Regions from separate parts of the Klebsiella sp. KE9456 genome, predicted to be linked through region 2. Evidence: predicted binding sites of a transcription regulator. Region 2 holds the regulator's gene; the other holds the start of a gene.
What was found. The regulator ArgR, encoded in region 2, controls arginine synthesis, uptake and breakdown. The targets are predictions, from matches to a motif close to ANTGAATAAAAATACANT.

Region 1 (4,219 bases), on a different contig from region 2:
GCCCCTGAACGAGGGTGAAAATAGCTTCGGTTTCCCCATTTCCGGCGAGGATCCATGACGCGGATATCCGGTGATGCTCCGCCAGCGCGAGGTGCAACTGCTGATACTCAACGTCGGGATAACGTTCGGCACAATCCATATTGTCGATGATGGCGCGCTTTAAACGTTCCGGCATCCCCAGCGGATTAATATTGGCGCTAAAATCCAATAACTGTTGCGCAGAGATCCCCAATAGCGCGGCGGCCTCGCGAATATTGCCGCCATGCGCGCTCTTCAGTAGAGCCATATCCCCTTCCTGTCGTATTACCCTCGCCGTGCCAGCGTGGCGCCGTCGGCGAAGTAGGCTTTAATCCCTGCCAGAATCGACTCGGCAACTTGCTGCTGGAATTTCGCCGTTTTCAATTTACGCTCTTCTTCGACGTTGCTGATAAACGCGGTTTCCACCAGAATTGAGGGAATATCCGGCGCTTTCAGCACCGCGAAGCCCGCCTGCTCAACCCGGTTCTTATGCAGATTATTAATATGGCCCATCTTTTCCAGCACTGCCTTACCAAACTTCAGGCTGTCGGCAATGGTCAGCGACTGCACCATATCAAACATGGTGTGATCGACGTAACGATCGCCGCTTTTACTTACGCCGCCAATCAGGTCCGAGGCGTTCTGAGTTTGCGCCAGATATTTGGCTGCGGCACTGGTGGCGCCTTTCGTCGACAGGGCAAAGACCGAAGATCCGCTGGGCTGACGACTGGTAAACGCATCGGCGTGAATAGAGACGAACAGGTCAGCGCGCTGCTTCTGCGCCTTAGCGACGCGAACCTTCAGCGGAATGAAGACATCCTCATTGCGGGTCATATAGACCTTCATATTGCCCTCTTTCTCGATCAGCGCGCGTAGCCGTCGGGCAATCTTTAGCACCACGTCTTTCTCGCGAGTACGATATTTCCCTATTGCGCCAGGATCTTCGCCGCCATGACCGGGGTCGAGCATAATAACAATTGGCCGATCGCGCCCGGCTTTACCCGGTTTCGGGCCGCTTTCCGCTGGTGGGATCTGACGTTGAAGATCGCCATTGTTGTAATCTTCAAGCAGCGCCAGCAGCGGATCCTGCACATTGGTGGCATTGGCGGGGTAGAGATCCATCACCAGACGCTCTTTAAACCCGGCAACCGGCGCAAGGGCGAACAGCTGTGGTTTCACATCCTGTTTTAACTCGAATACCATGCGTACGGTTTGCGGATCGAACTGCCCGACGCGGGCGGACTGAATATAAGGATCGTCGCGGCGAATCTGCCCTCCCATGTCTTTGAGCACTGAATTGAGATGAACCCCTTCCAGATCCACAACCAGACGCTCGGGATTACTGAGCGTAAACTGCCGATATTTCAGGATATGGCTGGACTCCACCGTGATGCGCGTGTAGGTCGATGATGGCCAGACGCGCACAGCCACCACCCGCGCTGTCGCAGCCAAACCAACCGGACTCACACTCATCAACCACATGGCGCCTGCCCCTTGTAAAAAACGGCGGCGGCTTAATCCTGACTTGTATCCCGACATGCCACTCCCAAGCAACAAAAACAAACAGATTGACCGGAAACTTTAACGAAAGGCGTATAACCTGTCATCTATAAAAGGGTAAACAATCTTTGACAACCGGGTTCTGTTTTCTCCGATTCAGCAATAAATTGGGGCTTGCGTTTGCCAATAAAACGGAATAAAAATACAGTAATTACGAATAATCATGCATTGAGGTTGTGTAATGGTGAAGGAACGTCGCACCGAACTGGTAGAGGGATTCCGCCATTCTGTTCCCTATATTAACGCCCATCGGGGTAAAACGTTTGTCATCATGCTGGGCGGAGAAGCCATTGAGCATGACAATTTCTCCAGTATAGTCAATGACATTGGCCTGCTTCACAGTCTGGGAATTCGCCTGGTGGTGGTGTATGGCGCACGCCCGCAAATTGATGCCAACCTGGCGGAGCATCACCACGAGCCGGTTTACCACAAACAAACCCGAGTGACTGATACCAAAACTCTCGAACTGGTTAAGCAGGCCGCAGGTATGCTGCAACTGGAAATTACCGCCCGCCTGTCAATGAGCCTCAACAACACGCCGTTGCAGGGGGCCCACATCAACGTGGTCAGCGGCAACTTCCTGATCGCGCAACCGTTAGGCGTCGATGACGGCGTGGATTACTGCCACAGCGGGCGCATTCGGCGTATTGATGAAGAAGCCATTCACCGCCAGCTTGATAACGGCGCGATTGTCCTGATGGGCCCGGTTGCGGTTTCTGTTACCGGCGAAAGTTTTAACCTGACCTCTGAAGAGATTGCCACCCAACTGGCGATTAAGCTGAAAGCCGAAAAAATGATCGGTTTTTGTTCTTCTCAGGGGGTCTACGACCAGAATGGCGATATCGTCTCCGAACTGTTCCCCAACGAAGCTCAGGCGCGAGTGGAGGAAATGGAAGCAAACGCAGACTATAGCTCCGGTACGGTTCGTTTCCTGCGCGGTGCGGTGAAAGCCTGCCGCAGCGGCGTACGTCGTTGCCATCTGATTAGCTACCAGGAAAACGGCTCGCTGTTGCAGGAGCTGTTCTCTCGTGACGGTATCGGCACCCAGATAGTGATGGAGAGCGCCGAGCAGATCCGCCGCGCGACGATTAACGATATCGGCGGGATCCTTGAGTTGATTAGCCCGCTTGAACAGCAGGGTATCCTGGTGCGTCGCTCGCGCGAACAGCTGGAGATGGAAATCGACAAATTCACCATTATTCAGCGCGATAACACCACCATCGCCTGCGCTGCGCTGTACCCGTTCCCGGAAGAGAAGATTGGCGAGATGGCCTGTGTGGCTGTGCATCCGGATTATCGTAGTTCATCGCGCGGTGAAGTGTTGCTTGAGCGTATTGCCGCCCAGGCGAAACAAATGGGCCTGAGCAAGCTGTTTGTGCTAACGACCCGCAGCATCCACTGGTTCCAGGAGCGTGGCTTTACCCCGGTGGACGTCGAGTTGCTGCCGGAGAGCAAAAAAAAGATGTACAACTACCAACGCCGTTCTAAAGTGCTGATGGCTGATCTGACCTGATTCTCCTCCTGCGTCCCGTCATAACGGCGTATGCACGGTAAACGCCGCTCCCCGGAAACGCCTGTGTGACCGGGGATAATTGCGGTAATTTTTTATCATCTGAAAATGATGGTGACACTGATTTTGCCCTGCCGATGGTCTCGTGTGCCATGCCCTGAAAGACATACAACGGATCCGCCAGCGTGTATACATTTACTTCCCGGCGAAAATATCCGCCAGACCGCTGCGCCGTTCAGTACGCGCGACGATTGCCTGGGTAAGCACCTGCTCATCGGCATATATCGACAACCGCTGTTTCGCGCGGGTAATGGCGGTATAAACCAGTTCACGGGTCACCAGCGGCACGCTACGGGAAGGTAGAATCAGCGCCGCATGATCGAACTCTGACCCTTGCGATTTATGCACCGTCATCGCCCAGGCGGTATCGTGTTCCGGCAGGCGGCCAGGATGGACCGACTTAATGCGACCATCAGGCATCGGGAACCAGACTCGCAGCCCATCGCCTCTTTCCAGGGCGATACCGATATCCCCGTTAAACAGCCCCAGCGCGCTGTCGTTACGGGAGATCATCACCGGACGTCCTTCATACCAGCGGGAATATCGTGGCAGAGCGATGGCCCGCTGACGGTTGAGCATCTGCTCCAGCTGTTCATTCACCCCGCTAACGCCATAGGGGCCATCGCGCAGAGCGCACAGCAACTGGAATTCAGTAAATGCGGCAATCACCTCTTCTGGCCCGGCCCGCTCGCGTAGCCGTTGCAGGAAGCGACTATAGCCCGCCTGCGCCTGAATAAGCATGGATTCATACTCTTCCGTGGTGCTAAGTGGGTACAAAGCAATATCATCAAATGGCTGGCGCAGGATTGCTCTGACTGCGCCCCGCTCGCCGCGGTTAACCGCGTAAGCCAGTTGCCCGATGCCGGAATGACGACCAAAACGGTAGCTTTTTTGCAGCAGACACAGGCTGTCGCGCAACGCTCCAGCCACCTCGCCTTCGCCCGCAGGGACCGGCTGACCGGTTAAGCGGGCAAGCTGCGCCGCCCGCTCCGGTGTATATCCCACATTGACCCACGCGCAAATATCACCCAGTACCGCCCCGGCCTCTACCGAAGCCAGCTGATCGCGGTC
Region 2 (4,219 bases):
AATCACTATACTTAATCATCAGAGTAACGACTCTACCACCAGCGTGGAGAGAGACGCCGGATCAGGGGAGATATACCCAAAATAATTCGGGTTGCAGGTGTGGACAGGATGCGTGTGATGATGACTTATACCTTTGACTTTGATGGCATAATCGAGCAGCAGGATTTTTATCGCCAGTTTTCGCGTACCTTTGCTTTAGAACGTGAGAAAGTGAATAACCTTGATTCTCTGTGGGACGCGGTGACCGGCGGGTTGCTGCCAGTACCGCTGGAGATTCAGTTTATTCATTTAAACGATAATCAGCGTCGGCGATTTGGCGCATTAATTTTGCTGTTTGATGAAGCGGAAGAAGAGCTGGAAGGCGCGCTGCGTTTTAATCTGCGTCAGGCATAAAAAGGCCCCTGACAGAGCAGGGGCAAGTCGTCGGATAAGACGACGAGGGTTTATTTGTACAACTCAGCCGTTGCGTGCCAGCTATCGCCAGTACGGGCTTCAATAATACGGTAGCTGCTGGCGCCTTCTTTCTCGGCCTTAGCCGCCAGTTGTTGACGCATATCCATCGGGGCGCTGCCTACCTGAGAAATAGAGACGGTACCCATGGACTGCAGATTTTGTGCCTGCTCTGCGTTCACTTGGTTGACTGCCGCATTCGCGCCGAAAGAGAGAACGGATGCCAGTCCCAGGGATGCGATAATCATTGCGCTTTTCATGATCTTTTCTCCAACCTTAGTCATTGCAGCGGCAGGAGGTTGCGATCAACCTGGCCGCTGAAGAGATTCTGTATTCAGTTAATTATCAACTCTCATTAAATCTTATTGATAAAGTTCAGCCGTGGCGTGCCACTGGTCACCAGCGTGCGCTTCGATAATGCGATAAGAAGAAGCCCCTTTTTCTTGCGCTTTCTGGTTCAGCATTTCGCGCATGTCCATCGGAGAGGAACTGACTGCGCTAACGGAAACGGTACCGATGGCCTGCCGGCCTTGAGCCTGTTCGCCGTTGATAACATCAGCGGCGAAAGCACCAAAAGAGAGGACAGAGAGGATACTCAGTACTGCTACAGTGGTTTTGATTTTCATGATATTGACCTCGTCGAATCTTTTTGTCAGGGGCTTTTGTTTCGTGACCCCTATCACAAAATCAAGTATACACTAATAACTGAAAATATTAATACCGTGCTAATTATTTCTATCGATAATGATTACAAAGAAGTATCTTTCTTATAACGTATAAGAATTACAAATATCATCGTTTGGCCGTTATTGCCTGATATATTCAATTAAATCATTATGATATATGGATTTGATCTTTTGTGCGTTTTAGACTGAACCATTAGGTAAAGGAATGTATAGAGGCGAAAAAACACACGAAATGTTAAAGAAATGATAATTTTTTGAAAGGCATCCCCCTGGCGCTAACCAGAGGGACGTCGTTTAGAGTTCCTGCTCAAACAGGACGAGAATGGCGTCATGCAGCTCTTTAACGGAAAAACCCCTGGCCGGTGTGGTAAAGATGGTGTCATCTCCGGCGATACTGCCAAGGATACCTTCAGCCTTGCCAAGGGAGTCCAGAAGGCGGGCGATCAGCTGTGCCGCGCCAGGGCTGGTACGGATGACCACGACTGAATCGTTATAGTCGATGTCCAGCACCAGATTTTTCAACGGGCTGGAGGTGGTCGGCACACCAAGCTCGGCAGGCAGGCAATAAACCATTTCCATTTTTGCATTACGCGTACGTACCGCGCCAAATTTCGTCAGCATACGTGAGACTTTCGATTGGTTGATATTATCGAAACCTTCTTCTTGTAATGCTTGTACGATTTCACCTTGAGAGCTGAATTTTTCTTCTTTTAGCAGCGCTTTAAACGCTTTAACCAGTTCTTCTTGTTTTGCCGAAATTCGCATAAGTCACCCAATTATGGTGGTAAAAACCGTCTTATTATGCATAAGCATGCATTTTTATGCAAATAATCCGCAGGGGAGAAGCGTAAAAAATATTATGAAGGGGGCATATTTTAGCAAAAAAAACTAATCAGGAACATGCCTTCGTCACGGTGCGCAAATTGCGGGAAAAGTAAATAAAATGTTATTAAATGATATTGTTCTGTTGAACACGCTGGGTGTATTGTAACCAGTAGTCGTTCCGGTACTACGCTTTGCTGGATGATCGGCCCCAGGGAGAAACGCAATGTTGCTGCATTGCTACGCGCAACGACGCATTCTTCAACCATAATTATTGTAATTATTCATCTCGTGAATTAAGGTCCCGGCCACGGAGTAACGAAAGACGATATTAACCATAATAAGGAGTTTAGGATGAAAGTTGCAGTCCTCGGCGCAGCTGGTGGAATTGGCCAGGCGCTTGCCCTACTACTTAAGACCCAACTGCCTTCAGGTTCAAAACTCTCGTTGTACGACATCGCTCCGGTCACGCCGGGCGTGGCGGTGGATCTTAGTCATATCCCTACCGATGTAAAAATCAAAGGTTTTTCCGGTGAAGACGCGACGCCAGCGCTGGAAGGCGCCGATGTGGTGCTGATATCCGCAGGCGTGGCGCGTAAGCCCGGCATGGATCGTTCAGATTTATTTAATGTCAATGCCGGTATTGTGAAGAATCTGGTGCTACAGATTGCCAAAACCTGCCCACAAGCCTGCATTGGCGTTATTACCAATCCAGTCAATACAACCGTGGCGATCGCGGCGGAAGTGCTAAAGAAAGCCGGTATTTATGACAAGAACAAGCTGTTTGGCGTCACCACGCTGGATATTATTCGTTCTAATACTTTTGTTGCCGAACTGAAAGATAAATCTTCAACGGCGATAGACGTACCGGTTATTGGCGGCCACTCAGGGGTGACGATTCTGCCTTTATTGTCACAAATTGCGGGCGTGAGCTTTAGCGAGCAGGAAGTGGTGGATTTAACCAAACGCATTCAGAATGCAGGCACTGAAGTTGTTGAGGCAAAAGCTGGCGGCGGTTCAGCAACGCTGTCTATGGGCCAGGCCGCCGCGCGATTTGGCCTCTCTTTGGTGCGGGCCCTGCAGGGCGAACAAGGGGTGGTGGAATGCGCTTACGTTGAGGGCGATGGTCAATATGCCCGCTTTTTCTCACAGCCGCTGCTGTTAGGTAAAAATGGTGTAGAAGAGCGGCGGCCCATCGGTAAACTCAGCGCGTTTGAACAACATGCTCTGGAAGGTATGTTGGACACGCTGAAGAAAGATATCGCCCTCGGCGAGGATTTCGTGAACAAATAGCGTTTAACGAAAAGGGAAGCCGGGGCCTGCGCTCCGGCTTTTTACGCGCTTCTCTGGCTCCTTAATGACTGCAAATCTGTCTTTTGACTGGCAGGCGCCAGCGAGAGCGAGAGCTATGGCAAAAGTCGCTCCGGGATGTTTGCATGAATGATGCCGCGGGAACATCAGATCGCGTGGCCTGTGTGGTGGTCGCTGATGACCGTAACCGGGTTTCTGGTCAGATCCCCGGTCAGGGCTAAATTTGCTGACTAAAAGCGTTCCCTTGTCCGGGCGAGCTTGTTAATTTGTTGCCGGATATTCCTGTACGATGACATGCAGGGTGATTTTTTTATCGTCACGCATAATGATCACCGGAATTTCCGATCCCGGGCGAATCTCCGCCACCTGATCCATGGTTTCCAGCGCCGAAACGGCAGGCTTATTGTTAACCGAGATAATCACGTCGTTGGCGCGGATCCCCGCCAGGGCGGCTGGCCCATCCGGTGCGACGCTGTTCACCACGATCCCCTGGATCTGATCGAGACTGCCGCCACCTTGCGTATGCAGTGGCGCAATCTCTCGACCACTGATACCTATGTAGCCACGGATGACGCGACCATCACGGATCAGCTTATCCATAATCTTGGTTGCCAGTTGAAAAGGAATGGCAAAACCGATCCCCTCCGGCGTTTCGCCATCGTTACTTTTATCAAATGAAAGGGTGTTGATCCCCATCAGTTCGCCCAGCGAATTCACCAGCGCGCCGCCGGAGTTACCGTGGTTGATTGACGCGTCGGTCTGCAGGAAGTTCTGCCGTCCGGTGGGGTTGAGGCCGATACGACCGGTGGCGCTGATAATTCCCTGGGTAATGGTCTGCCCGAGGTTGTACGGGTTACCAATCGCCAGCACGACGTCACCAATATGCGGCACACGTTTTGGGTTAATCGGGATGACAGGCAGGCCACCGCTGGCGTTGATTTTTAACACCG

Region 1: a site for ArgR is predicted at 1,710-1,727, ahead of argA (amino-acid N-acetyltransferase). Genes of this name have one in related genera too.

Annotation. Positions count from the first base shown of each region.
Region 1 covers NZ_JBDYQK010000001.1:254,064-258,282, reverse strand. The annotation lists gene cobD (threonine-phosphate decarboxylase CobD) at 1-286, opposite strand, end outside; gene amiC (N-acetylmuramoyl-L-alanine amidase AmiC) at 304-1,557, opposite strand; gene argA (amino-acid N-acetyltransferase) at 1,760-3,091, shown strand; gene recD (exodeoxyribonuclease V subunit alpha) at 3,284-4,219, opposite strand, start outside.
Region 2 covers NZ_JBDYQK010000021.1:27,144-31,362, forward strand. The annotation lists gene ABK821_RS19535 (barstar family protein) at 118-393, shown strand; gene yhcN-B (DUF1471 family stress response protein YhcN-B) at 444-710, opposite strand; gene yhcN (peroxide/acid stress response protein YhcN) at 813-1,076, opposite strand; gene argR (transcriptional regulator ArgR) at 1,431-1,901, opposite strand; gene mdh (malate dehydrogenase) at 2,313-3,251, shown strand; gene degS (outer membrane-stress sensor serine endopeptidase DegS) at 3,531-4,219, opposite strand, start outside.